DNA from 4 places in the Plantactinospora sp. KLBMP9567 genome. Region 2 is predicted to be linked to each of the others. Evidence: riboswitches for the same ligand, from Rfam matches in the RefSeq annotation. Region 2 holds a riboswitch; each other region holds the start of a gene.
The links. Region 2 has a riboswitch for cyclic di-AMP ahead of R6Y94_RS36770 (C39 family peptidase). Riboswitches for the same ligand answer to the same signal wherever they lie in the genome.

Region 1 (3,286 bases), on a different contig from region 2:
CGGCGGAACCGCTCGGCCTCCGCCCGCAGGTGTTCGCGGACGAGGTCCACCTGCCGCTGCTCCACCGGCCCGTCCGCAGTGACCGTCTGAAGGCCGCCGTCGGCGGTCGGGGTGAACCGGTGGGTGGTGCGTTCGAGGTCGAACGGCATGACCTCGCGACCGCGTTCGGCGACCTCGGCCTGCCGCCGGGCGTCGGCCCGAGCGCCCTCGTCCCGCCCCCGGTCGACGACGAAGAGTACGGCGGCGGCCACGGCGAGGGCGGCCAACCCGGCGGCGCAGCCCAGCAGGAGCCGGCGGCGGCCCGGCCGGTACGACGTGGGGTCGCTGCTGGTCATCGGCTTGTCACTGGTCATCGGCAGCCTCCGCGAGCCGTCGCACGGCGGCCAGGATCGCCGGCCGTTCGTCGGGTGGAATCCGGTCGAGTAGCGCGGCGAACCGGGCCTCCCGGGCCGCGGCGAGCCGATCGGCGGCCCGGCAGCCCTGCGCGGTGAGGGTGAGCCAGACTCCCCGGCCGTCGCCGGCCGCACCCGTCCGCTCCAGCCAGCCTCGGCCGACGAGCTGGCCGACCAGCCGGCTCACCGTGCTCTTCTCCAGGCGCAACCGGCGGGCCAGCTCGACCTGGCGCAGCCCGCCCTCCCGGTGGATCTCGGCGAGGGCGTGTGCCTCGGAGACGGACATCGCCTGCCCGCACGGGGTCTGCTCCGGCCTGTGCAGCCCGAACATCCGGACGAAGTGGCTGACCGCGTCCCGCATGGCACGCGCCTCGTCGGAACTCATGGTTGCACAGTACAACCAACTTGGTGCAGCATACAACCAGTTGATCACGATCCCTTTCGACCGCTATCCGCGCCGCCCGGTCGGCCAGAAAGCCATGGACCCCCGTGGCGATGGCCGGAGATGACGGCCATCCGCCGATGATGCCAGCCGGTACGCCACCTGTCCGCACAACGCGACCGCCCCGTCGCCTGGCGGGCAGGTGACGGGGCGGTCGGAGTTGGCTCGGGCTACAGCATGGAGACGTGCACGTGGTCGGTGTGGTCGCTCGGACCGCTGTAGGAACTCCAGCCCTCGTCCGGGAACCAGATCTCCTTGTACCAGATCACGTAGAGGATGCCGAGCCGGTCCGAGTTGCGGATCAGGAACGCGGCCAGGTCGTTGCCGTACTTCATCTGGTCGTCGTTGGCGGCCCGGCTGAACCCGGAGTTGCGCAGCGACCAGTCACAGGCGCGGCCCTTCGGATGCTCGAACGGCCCACCCGGCCGGAAGCAGCCGACGAACCTCTTGAAGCCCGCCCGGCGCACCTCGTTGTACATGTGGAGTGTCCGGGCGGTGATGCAGCCGCCGGTGGTCGGGTCGTCCCGGTTGCAGGGCAGCCCCGGGAAGCCGTCCGCCATCCCCGGCCCGGGACGGGCGACCGGCGAGGTGGCCGCCACCAGGCCCTTGTCGGGACGCGAGTTGCCGCCCACCAGGGCGAGCGCCTTCTTCGCGTCCGACTGCTGCTTCTTGATGATTTTCTCTTGCGCGGCCTGCTTGGCGACCTCGTCGTCGATCGCCTTCTTGGCCGCGCCGACCTCGTCCCGCGCCTCGTTGAGCGCCCGGAGCTTGCTGTTGTTGAACAGGTTCAGCTCGTTGAGCGCCGAAGCCCGCTCCATGAACGCGCTGGACGAGGAGTCGGCAGAGTTGTTGCTCAGCAGCATCGCGATGGCGCTGAGCTTGCCGCTGCGGTAGGACTCGGCCGCGATCTCGCTCGCCTCCGGAGTGAGTGCCGCCAGCCGGGCCTCCGCCTGCTTCAACTGGTTGCCGAGCTGCTGCTGCCGCCGCTGGGACTTGGTTCGTTCGGCCTTCGCCTCGGCGAGCCGCTTGCCGGCGCTGGCGAGCACGTCTCCGAGCACCGGCGAGTCGGCCTCTTCCTGAGGGGCCGGTTTCGGCGCGGGCGCCGCCGACGCCTCCGACGGGACCACGACCAGAGCTGCGGCGGTGAGCAGTGCCAGGGCAGTCGCCAGCCTTCGGCGTAGGGGTGCCCTCACATGTATCCCTTCCGTCGGCCGCCGACCGGGTTAGCTGACGGGTTCGGGATGGAAGTGGTCCCTACCGCTCTCGCGGATTCACCCCAGGGGTGCGTGGGTCCCCGGCTCGCCGTGTGGCGATTAGGCGGCGATCAGCGCCGGACCACGCGGTATCCGGCGGCTATGAACGGCAGACAGCATACCCGGTTTCACTTCCGGAATGGCAAGACCCGTTCACGGGCAAAGGCGTTGCCGGGCAACGACTATCAGTAATCACGGCTTGTCGAACGCATCGAAGGACGTGCTTTGCCCGCCATTATCGACTAGCTGCTGTCGGCTATTTACCATGCGCGTTCCCACCCGTCCGACGTGCGGAAACGTGTCCAGGATGGTCGGTCGGTGATTCTCCGGTCACCGCCTGCGCCAGGGCGCTGTGCCGAACAGCACACCGGCCACCGTACCGGCCGAGAGGAGACCCGCCGTCACCGCGCCCCGGTGCTGGGACAGCCAGAGTTGCGGACTCCGTGTCCGGTACGGCGTGTCGAACGCGCCGTGCGCGCCCGGATCCGCCCCGGTGCCGTCGTCGACCGGGTGCCAGAGGTTGGCCGGTCGGTTCCGGTCGGCCGGCTGCTCCGTCTGCTGGCCGGAGTACCCGGTCCGGGCCAGGTACCGGTCGAGCAGCCCGGGCAGGCACCGGTTGCCCAGGATGGTGCCGACCGTCGAGGCGCCGACCCAGTACTCCCGCCGGCCCGGCCGGTCGGCCGCGTACACGATGGCCCGGGCCGCCACTTCGGGCTGGTAGATCGGTGGCACCGGTCGGGCCCGGTTGCACAGCCGGGACAGCACCCAGTCGAACTGCGGGGTGTTCAGCGCCGGCAGGTGCACCATGGTGAGCCGGACCGGGCTCCGGTCGTGCAGCAGTTCACAGCGCAGCGACTCGGTGAACCCGACGATGGCGTGCTTCGCGCCGCAGTACGCGGACTGCAGCGGAATCGACCGGTAGGCCAGTGCCGAACCGACCTGCACGATCGTGCCGGTCCCGCGCGGGCGCATCCGGTCGAGCGCGGCCCGGGTGCCGTGGACGTACCCGAGGTAGCAGACCTCGGTCACCCGCCGGAACTCCTCCGGCCCGATCTCCGTGAACGGCGCGAACACCGAGGCCATCGCGTTGTTGACCCACAGGTCGATCGACCCGAGTTCGCTGGTCGCCCGGTCCGCGGCCGCCTCGACCTGGCGGTGGTCGGCCACGTCGGTCTCGATCGGCAGCGCCACACCCCCGG
Region 2 (3,286 bases):
GCCAGCCGATCTGTCGCCGAGGAGGCGCCGGTGCTTGAGGAGTTCATGGGCATTCCCGCCCACCCCTTCCTGGTCCATGCCGCGGTGGTGTTCGTGCCACTGCTCGCGTTGACCGCGGTCGGGTACGCGTTCGTTCCGTTCGTCCGACCGCACCTGCGTTGGGTGCTGGGACTGCTCGCGGTCGCCACCCCGCTGGCCGCACTGATGGCCAAGCTCTCCGGTGACCGGTTCCTCGCCCGGCTGGAGTCCCGTAACCGGGTCAGTCCGGAGTACGTGCCGCGACTGGCGGAGCACCAGGATCTCGGCACCAACACCCTGTACGCGACGATCGCGCTCGGGGTGCTGACCCTGGCGCTGGTCTTCCTGGTCAAGCCCCGGGCCACCGCCGCACCGGTGACCGCCGGGACCGAGGGGAGCGCCGAGGGCGGCGCGGCCGCTGCCGCCGCCAAGGGGTCGCCGGTGCTGACCCTGGTGCTCGGGGTGCTGTCCCTGGCGGCGGCCGGGATCACCCTGTACTACGTGTTCCGCACCGGCGACACGGGCGCCCAGGCGGTGTGGCAGGGCCAGTGATTCCCGCCTGAGCACGGGCACGCACGGCCGGCGTCTGGTCGGTACTACTACCGGCGGGCGGGGCGGGTCAGGACGAGTAGCCCCGGGTGGCCGCCCAGTTCGCCAGGTCGATGGTGGTCATCCAGTAGTTGCTGTCCTCGCCCGGGATGGCCGGGTCGGCGATCTTCACCGTACGGCCGTCGTCGCGGTAGCCGACCACGGTCAGGTAGTGCCCGCCGGGGTAGCTGTGCCAGCCGCCGTCGAGGTCGGTCGCCGAGCCGGCGATGTTGACCACCACGGCGTACCCGCTGGTGACGGCGTGCACGACGTCGGCCTGGAGCCGGTCCATCTGGGCCGGGGTGGCCGCGCCGCCGGGGATGGCGGTGGTACGGTAGAAGTCGGTTCCGGTGATCTTGTTGAGCACCCGGGTGGTGTCCTCGGCCGAGTTGGTGCCGCTCATCGTGGTGCCGAGGTCGGCGGCGACGGCGTCCTGGCTCGGCTGCTTGTCCCGGACGGTCAGCGCGATCCGGGTGGCGGCCGGGCCGCAGTACCAGCCGTTGATCTGGGCCTGGAACTCGTAGTCCAGCAGCTTCGACTCCGGCGGCGCCGGGGGCTTACTCGGGGTGCTGGCGGGGGCCGCCTTCGCCGCCTTGGTGGTCGGCGCGGTGGTCGTCGACTGCGACGGGGTCGCCGGGGCGGTCGTTTCCGGCGCGGTGGTCTCCGGTGCGGTGACGATGGCCGCTCCGGCCTGTCCCGCCGGGGCGCCGAGTTCGGCGACGGCGACGGTCGAGGTCTCCGGGGCCTCCGCCGAGCCGGTCGAGGCCAGGACGACCCCGCTGGACGCGGCAGCGGCGAGCACCGCGGCCGAGGCGAGCGCGAGCCGGTTACGCCGGCCCGACATGGCGGTCCGGAACCGCCCGTTAATTGCGTGCTTCAACGTTATCCTCCACGGGAAATGCGCGTCACCGCCACCGGGGGGCAAGGAATGACGCGGCGTTTCGGTCGCTGCCGGAATGTGACGTGAAATCGCACGGAATCGCACGGACGAAATCGCCCGGGAGAGGCCCGCCGACGCATTCGGCGGAACGGGCCGACGGTACGGACGGACCGACGGTGCGCCAGCCGGTGGGAGCGCCGCTATCGGCGTACCGGCGGAATCAGCGCTACCACGATCCGTCGCGACCGGCCGGCGGCCTCACCGGGACCGCGACCAGTTGGCCGGCGGACCCGGCAGTGCCCGCGCGTCGACGACTTCCGCGTCACAGACCGCTATCGGGCCAGGTTCAGGTGCCGGCCTGGGGTCGGCCGGTCCGGTCAGGGCGGTCCGGGACGGTCGCGGCGACCGGGAGTGGAGCCGCAACGCAGCGAGGGAACTGGGGGGACGGGCCAGGGCCCGGGTGGTGCGGCACGAACAGCTACTCCTTCCGACACCGCCTACCGGGTTAGCTGACGGATTCGGGCGGGAAGGCCGCCCTACCACGGGCCAGCGGCTCGCGGATTCACCCCAGATAACTGTGGGTCCCCGGCTCGTTACAGAACGACTCGGCGGGTCTGCTCCGGTGTCACCCAGATGGCGACCAAGGGGCCGGACCAGACCCGCCGACATTACTGGCCGCCTTCCGCCGTTGCCAACCCCACTGAACAGCGAAAACAGGGCTTGACAGCGCGATCGGGACGACCGGCGACCGGGCTTGGGGCGGCGGGCGGCCGCGCAGATAAACCGGCATGATCATGTACGCGTACGGTATGACGGAAATGACCGGCTTGGCGCGGTGGTCCGAGCATGGGACGAGGACTCCAGGAGGCTCCTTCCGATGACAACCGTGCACGAAGCGACCTACGACCTGCTCCGCTCCCTCGGCCTCACCACCCTGTTCGGCAACCCGGGCTCCACCGAGGAGCCATTCCTGAAGAACTTTCCGGCCGACTTCGCCTACGTTCTGGCTCTCCAGGAGGCCTCCGCGGTCGCGATGGCGGACGGCTACGCGCAGGCAACCGGCCGGCCGGTGCACGTCAACCTGCACACCGCACCCGGCACCGGAAACGGAATGGGCAGCCTCGTCACCGCCTGGCACAACAAGACACCCATGATCGTTACCGCCGGCCAGCAGACCCGGACGATGAATTTGTCCGAGCCGATGCTGACGAACGTGCGCCCGACCCAACTGCCCGAGCCGTACGTCAAATGGAGCCACGAACCACTGCGCGCGCAGGACATTCCCGAGGCATTCATGCGGGCGCTCGCCACCGCCGTACAGCCGCCGGCCGGGCCGGTGTACCTCTCCCTGCCGCTGGACGACTGGGACGAGCCGGCCAGCGGCACCGCGCAGGTACGCCGGATCAGCACCCGGGTCGCACCCGATCCGACGGAACTGGACCGGTTCGCCGAGATCCTGGCGGCGAGCCGGAACCCCGTGCTGGTGATCGGATCCGCGGTCGACCGCAGCGGCGGCTGGGCCGAGGCGGTCGCCCTGGCCGAGCGGAGCCGGGCACCGGTCTGGCAGCCGCCGTTCGCGGACCGGGTCGGCTTCCCCCAGGACCATCCCCAGTTCCAGGGACTGCTGCCACCGGCGATCGGGCCGCTGGCCGAGAAACTGGTCGGACACGACACCGTACTGGTGGTCGGTGCCCCGGTGTTCCGTTACTACCCGTACGTCCCCGGCCGGCGGGGCTATCTGCCGGACGGCACCCGGCTGCTGCACGTCACCGACGACCCGGCCGAGGCGGCCCGGGCACC
Region 3 (3,286 bases), on a different contig from region 2:
AACGCCGCCGGGAGTCGGCGACGGTCCGGGCGCTGGGCCTGTCCCGCCGGCAACTGGCGACCATGCTGCTGACCGAGGCGGCCCTGGCCGGTGCGGTCGGGGCACTGTCCGGGATCGCCCTCGGGCTCGGCCTCGGGTGGACGGCGGCGATGGGTCTGATCAGCAGCTACGGGCACGGGCTGCCGGCCGTACCGGTGGGGCAGCTGGCCCTCTGCGCGGCGCTGGCCGCCTCGGCGGCGGTGCTGGCCAGCCTGCTACCGGCTCGCCGGGCCGCCCGGGCCCCGATCGTCGCCACCCTCGGCGACGACGGGTGAGCCGGGCACGCCCGCCCGTCGTCTTCGGGTAGGGACGGGTCAGCGTCGTTCTCCGGTAGGGACGGGGCACCGATTCCGTACAGGACGGGTTTCCGGCGCCGCCCGGCCGGCAGTATCGACGGCGGGGGCGACCGGGCCGGAAGGAGGGGACGTTGGGGGTCGGGCACGACCACGGGGGGCGGTTGACCCGGGCGGCGGAACGGCACCGGGGACGGCTCTGGGCCGCCTTCGGGCTGCTCGCCGTCCTGATGGTGGTCGAGACGGTCGCCGCGCTGTTCACCGGCTCGCTCGCGCTGCTCTCCGACGCCGGGCACATGTTCACCGACGTGCTCGGGATCGGGATGGCGCTGGCCGCGATCACGGCGGCCCGGCGGGCGGCCGGCGACCCGCAGCGGACCTTCGGGCTCTACCGCCTGGAGGTACTGGCCGCGCTGGCCAACGCGGTACTGCTGTTCGGGGTGGCGCTCTATGTGCTGGTCGAGGCGGTACGCCGGTTCGACGACCCGCCCCGGGTCGCGGCCGGGCCGATGCTGCTGGTGGCCACGCTCGGCCTGCTGGCCAACGCGGCGGCGTTCGGCCTGCTCCGGGCCGGCGCGCGGGAGAGCATCAACCTGCGCGGTGCCTACCTCGAAGTGCTCGGGGACCTGCTCAACTCGGTGGGCGTGATCGTCGCCGCCGTGGTGATCATCCTGACCGGCTGGCGCTGGGCCGATCCGATCGTGGCCCTGGCGGTCGGGCTGTTCATCCTGCCCCGCACCTGGCGGCTCGGCCGGACCGCCGTACGCATCCTGGTGCAGGCCGCGCCCGAGCACCTCGACGTGGCCGCCGTACGCGCCCGGCTGGCCGGCGTACCCGGGGTCTGCGACGTACACGACCTGCACGTCTGGACCCTCACCTCCGGCATGGAGGTGGCCTCGGCGCACCTGAGGCTGGATAGCGATGCGGAGGTCGGTACCGTACTCGCCGCGGCCCGGTCGGCGTTGCGCGAGGACTTCCACATCTCGCACGCCACCCTCCAGGTCGAGCCCAACACCGCCCCCGGAGGCTGCGGGCCCACCGACTGGTGACCGTTCGCGACGCTGCGTCACGGCGTGGCCGGCCGGAAACTGTCGGAATTCCGCCTCAGGAGAGGTCGAGGCTCACCGATAGTTAGCGGCATCTTAAGTTTCGATCCGGCACTTGAGGTTTTTGTCCGGATACATCCTTGCGAAGTAGGAGAATCGTGAATCTAACTCCGGCAACGCCACGTATCCCCGGGCGGCAACTGCCGGTAGGCTCGGCTCCGGTCTCCGCCGGGCGGCGCCCTCCGGCGCCTGCGGAGACCGTCGCCTAATCGCATGCGCGAGCCGGGGAACCACGTACCAGGGGTGCATCCGCGCCAGCGGTAGGGATCTTCCGTCCCGAACCCGTCAGCTAACCCGGTCGGCGGCTGACGGAAGGACATTGTCATATGCCGTTCCTGGCACCCACCCGACAGGCTCCGGCACCCGCGCGGAGAGCCACGAGACTGCCCCGGAAGGCCGCGACGACCGTGGCCGTCGCCCTGGGCATGGTCCTCGCGGCACTCGGCGGCGCACCCGCCGCCGCGGCACCGGAGTACGCGACCCCCGGGACGCTGGCCGCAGCACCCGGCGGGGACGACATCGACGGAGGCACCGACAGCCTGCGCGAGCAGCTTCAGGCCGCCAGCAAGGGCTACCTGACCGCCAAGAACAGGTTGGCCAACTCCGTCAAGCGGCAGACGGAACTGAACCAGCAGCTCGCCGCGCTGCGCACCGAGGTGGCGAGCCGGAGCGAACGGGTCGCCGAGATGGCCGACATGGCGTACCGGACCGGTCGGCTCGGGCAGGTCTCCGCCCTGCTCAACAGCGGTTCTCCGACCAGCCTGGTGGACCGGGCCGCCGCACTCGACACCATCTCGGCGAACGAGAGCCGGGAGCTGCGCGGGCTGCGGGAGAGCCTGGACAAGGAGACCCAGGCCAAGGCGGCGCTCGACAAGGAGGTCGGCGAGCAGCGCAAGCAGGTCGAGGTGATGGAGACCCGCAAGAAGCAGGCCGAACGGGCGCTGGCGGCGGCGAACAACAGCGGCGGCGCCGGCTCGGGGATCAGCGGCAGCGGCGGCGGGTCGGCGCGACCGGCACCCCGCAACGCCGACGGCTCCTTCCCGGACGAGTCGTGCAGTCTCGACGACCCGACCACCAGCGGCTGCATCACCGCGCGCACCCTGCACGCGCTGAAGCAGGCCCAGGCGGCCGGCTTCACCCGGTTCGTCTCCTGCTTCCGCAGCGGCGGCAGCGGCGAGCATCCGAAGGGGCAGGCCTGCGACTTCGCCGCCCAGAAGAACGGGTTCGGCGGGGTGGCGACCGGCGGCGACCGGACGTACGGCAACAACCTGGCGGCGTACTTCGTGCGAAACGCCGATCGACTTGGCGTGCTGTACGTGATCTGGTTCAAGCAGATCTGGCTGCCGAGCAGCGGTTGGAAGACGTACAACGGGGGCAACGGTGACCCGTCCAGCGACCACACCAACCACGTGCACCTGTCGATGAACTGATCGACCGCACCTGACGCACCGATCGCGAACCGCCGGCACCGCCCGCCACCCCTGGGCAGTGCCGGCGGTTCTCGTTCCGCACCCGGCCGTACCCCGAACCGGGTGCGCCGGTCAGCAGCCGATCCGGGCCGAGCCCAGCGCCACGTCGTCGAACCAGAGCGTGTTCGCGCCCTCGCCGTAGCTCTCCCAGCCCAGCCGCAGGTCGGTGAGGCTCGGCCGCCAGTTGGCCCGGTTGTACCACTGTCCGTCGACGTCGTGCGTGGGCGTACCGTCGGCGGTCAGCCCGGTCACCGCGGTGCCGTTGACCCAGGTGGAGAGCCGGCCCTGCGCGCCGTCCACCATGAACTCCAGGCAGGTCCACTGGTTGACCGGCAGCGGCGCGCTGAGCGCGACACCGTTCGGGCTCTGCTCCGGCAGG
Region 4 (3,286 bases), on a different contig from region 2:
CAACCACCTCTACACGCACATCGACCCGGCGGTGCAGCAGGACGACCTGACCTCGCTGGTCGACGTGCCGGACGGCGAGCCGTTCGTGCTGCACCCGGGTGAGTTCGTGCTCGCCTCCACGCTGGAGGTGATCTCCCTCGGCGACCAGCTGGCGGGAAGACTCGAAGGAAAATCGAGTCTGGGCCGGCTCGGCCTGCTCACCCACTCGACCGCGGGCTTCATCGACCCCGGCTTCTCCGGGCACGTCACGCTGGAGCTGTCGAACGTGGCCAACCTGCCGATCCGGCTCTGGCCCGGGATGAAGATCGGCCAGCTCTGCATCTTCCGGCTCTCGTCGCCGTCCGCCCACCCGTACGGGTCGGCCGTCTACGGCTCGCGTTACCAGGGGCAGCGCGGCCCTACCCCGAGCCGCTCCTGGCAGAACTGGCGCACCTGGCCCACCCGCTGAGGCTGTTGGCGACAGAAGCAGCACGCCTGCACCGAACGGCCCGGGCCGGGCCGGACGGGCAGCCGGGAACGCGAACAGAACCGAATGGCAGAACCCCCGCCGCACCTGCGCGACGGGGGTTCTGCCATTGACTCGGTCCGGGAGACGTCAGCCGGGTCTACCGAAGCTGTGGATCTCGCCGTCGTCCATCCGCTTCATCTTGATCGGTTCGCCGGCCCGGGAGGCGTGCACGATCCAGCCGTCGCCGACGTACATGCCGACGTGGCTGAGGTCGGCGTAGTAGAAGACCAGGTCACCGGGGCGTAGCGCGGAGCGGCTGATGCTGGCGGTCTGGCCGCGCTGGGCCCGGGCGTTGTGCGGCAGCGACACGCCGCCCTGGTTCCAGGCCGCCAGGGTCAGGCCGGAGCAGTCGTACGAGCCGGGACCTTCGGCACCCCACTTGTACGGCTTGCCGATCTGGGCACAGGCGAACTTGACCGCCTTGCCGGCCGCACCTCCAGGGTAGGTGGCCGGGCAGGGCGCGGGCCGCAGCGGGCCGGCCGAGCCGTTCCCGTACGCCTGGATCCGCAGCTTCTGCAACCGCTCGACCTCGGCGTCGATTTCCTTCTTCTTCGCCGCCAACTCTTTCTCGGTCTTGGTCAACTGGCTGACCAGCCGGTCCAGCGGAGCCTTCTGGGAGGCGTACTTGTCCTTGAGTTCGACGACCGCCTGCACCTCGCGCTGCTGCTGCCGCGCGAACTGGTCGAGCACCGAGAGCTGGCCGACCAGCGCGGTCGGCGACTTCGAGGTGAGCAGGGCGTTGACCGCCGAGGCCTTGTCACCCTTGTACGCCTGCACCGCGAAGTCGCTCACCCGGTTCATCGCGGCGTCGATCTGCGACTGGAGCGGGGCGATCTTCTTCTGCAGGGCGGCGGCCTGCTTCTTCTTCGCGGCCAGGTCCTGCCGGGTGGCGTTGTGCTTCTCGACGACCGGCTCCAGCTTGCGCCAGGCGGTGTCGATCTGCTGCTCGATCTCGGCCACCGTCGGTTCGGCGAGCGCCGGCGTCGTGCCGGTGAGCAACACCGCGGCGCTGGCCAGTGCGGTGAGCGCGATGGCGAGAATGGACCTTCGAGGGCGCGGTTTCGCGTTCCCGGCGTCGGTGGATGCCGACCGGAGGGATGGCGACCGCGACGGGGCAGGGGGAGCCACCGGGGTCCGTACTCCTTCTTCCGTAGCCCGCCTACCGGGTTAGCTGACGGGTTCGGGCGGGAAGATTGTCGCCCTACCGCGTGAGACGCGGATTCACCCCATGAAGCTCGGGTCCCCGGTTCGCTGAGTGTGACGATTCGGCGGTGTCGAGACGTCGCCGCCCGGCTAGGCGGCCTGCCGTCGGCTCGACGGTCCCCAACACTAGAGAAGGGTGTTATCCAAACGCAACCCCGTGATCTGAGTCGATTCGTTAGGTATCGGACCAGTCGCTGACGGTGGGAGCCACTGGGATTCTTCACGGTGGCGGAGCCCGCACTGGAGACGCCGAACACGCTGCGTGTCGGTGAAAGTTTTCTGCATAGCGACGAGCTTCCTCGGCAGGTATTGACGGGCACCGGTCCCGGGTGGAGGGTGATCTTCAGGCCCACCCCCGGCTCATGGAGGTTCGATGCTTCCCACCACACACCCGCTGAGCAGGAGAATCGCGATCGGAGCCGCGGTCGTCGGCGCCGCCGCGCTGCTGCCGGCCAGCCCCGCGCCAGCCACCGTCGCACTCCCCGACACCCGGCAACAGGAGTACGCCGCCGCGGCGGCCGAGTTCGGCGTACCCGAGAGCGTGCTGCTCGGCGTCTCCTATCTGGAATCCCGCTGGGACACGAATGCCGGCACGCCGAGCACCAGCGGCGGGTACGGCCCGATGCACCTGACCGACGTCGCCGGGCTGGCCGCCGAGCCGGAACACCCGGAGCACGGCGAGGACCGGCGCGGTGACCCGGCCCGGCCCGCCCGACCGGCGACCGGACCCGCCGGCCCGCACGTCGACCGGACCGGCGACACACCGCCCGGCGGGCAGACCCTGGACGCCGCCGCCGCGCTGACCGGGGTCGACGAGCACGTGCTCCGCGCCGAACCGGCAGCGAACATCCGGGGCGGGGCGGCGCTGCTGGCGTCGTACCAGCAGGCGCTGGCCGCGCCGACGGGCCGGGCCAGCGACCCGGCGACCTGGTACGGCGCGGTGGCCCGGTACGCCGGCAGCGACCGCGCGGACGCCGCGGCGGCCTTCGCCGACGAGGTGTACCGGACCCTCGCCGAGGGCGCCAGCCGGACCACGGACGACGGCCACCGGATCACCCTGCCCGGGAGGCCGGGGATCGCCCCGCAGCGCTCCTGGCTGGACCGGCTCGGCCTGCCCGGCACGCCCCGTCCGGACGGACTGGAATGCCCGCGCGACATCTCCTGCGAGTGGATCCCGGCCCCCTACCAGGCGCTCGGGGACGGCGACTACGGCAACCACGACCTCTCCGACCGGCCGGGCCGGCAGAAGATCGAGTACATCGTCATCCACGACACCGAGGGCAGCTACGACACCACCCTGCGGCTGGTGCAGGACCCCACCTACGTGAGCTGGCAGTACACGCTCCGCTCGGCGGACGGGCACATCGCGCAGCACGTAAAGGGCAAGGACGTGGCCTGGCACGCCGGCAACTGGTACGTCAACGCCAAGGCGATCGGCCTCGAACACGAGGGCTTCGCCGCCCAGGGCACCTGGTACACCGAGGCGATGTACCGGACCTCGGCCAAACTCGTCCGCTACCTCGCCGACCGGTACGACATCCCGCTCGACCGCGACCACGTCATCGGGCACGACAA

Region 1: it holds a riboswitch for cyclic di-AMP, as region 2 does, so the genes downstream of both, R6Y94_RS07260 (hypothetical protein) here and R6Y94_RS36770 (C39 family peptidase) in region 2, are expected to answer to the same signal.
Region 3: it holds a riboswitch for cyclic di-AMP, as region 2 does, so the genes downstream of both, R6Y94_RS02975 (hypothetical protein) here and R6Y94_RS36770 (C39 family peptidase) in region 2, are expected to answer to the same signal.
Region 4: it holds a riboswitch for cyclic di-AMP, as region 2 does, so the genes downstream of both, R6Y94_RS25975 (C40 family peptidase) here and R6Y94_RS36770 (C39 family peptidase) in region 2, are expected to answer to the same signal.

Annotation. Positions count from the first base shown of each region.
Region 1 covers NZ_JAWQRR010000009.1:306,609-309,894, reverse strand. Annotated here, with positions in the region: gene R6Y94_RS07270 (hypothetical protein) at 1-353, opposite strand, end outside; gene R6Y94_RS07265 (MarR family winged helix-turn-helix transcriptional regulator) at 343-777, opposite strand; gene R6Y94_RS07260 (hypothetical protein) at 1,005-2,027, opposite strand; cyclic di-AMP (ydaO/yuaA leader) riboswitch at 2,031-2,164, opposite strand; gene R6Y94_RS07255 (SDR family oxidoreductase) at 2,418-3,286, opposite strand, start outside.
Region 2 covers NZ_JAWQRR010000050.1:1,192-4,477, reverse strand. Annotated here, with positions in the region: gene R6Y94_RS36775 (DUF2231 domain-containing protein) at 31-570, shown strand; gene R6Y94_RS36770 (C39 family peptidase) at 638-1,486, opposite strand; cyclic di-AMP (ydaO/yuaA leader) riboswitch at 1,966-2,107, opposite strand; gene mdlC (benzoylformate decarboxylase) at 2,364-3,286, shown strand, end outside.
Region 3 covers NZ_JAWQRR010000006.1:37,357-40,642, reverse strand. Annotated here, with positions in the region: gene R6Y94_RS02985 (ABC transporter permease) at 1-314, shown strand, start outside; gene R6Y94_RS02980 (cation diffusion facilitator family transporter) at 467-1,381, shown strand; cyclic di-AMP (ydaO/yuaA leader) riboswitch at 1,631-1,758, shown strand; gene R6Y94_RS02975 (hypothetical protein) at 1,765-2,868, shown strand; gene R6Y94_RS02970 (cellulose-binding domain-containing protein) at 2,980-3,286, opposite strand, start outside.
Region 4 covers NZ_JAWQRR010000034.1:164,650-167,935, forward strand. Annotated here, with positions in the region: gene dcd (dCTP deaminase) at 1-448, shown strand, start outside; gene R6Y94_RS25975 (C40 family peptidase) at 596-1,636, opposite strand; cyclic di-AMP (ydaO/yuaA leader) riboswitch at 1,649-1,789, opposite strand; gene R6Y94_RS25980 (peptidoglycan recognition family protein) at 2,085-3,286, shown strand, end outside.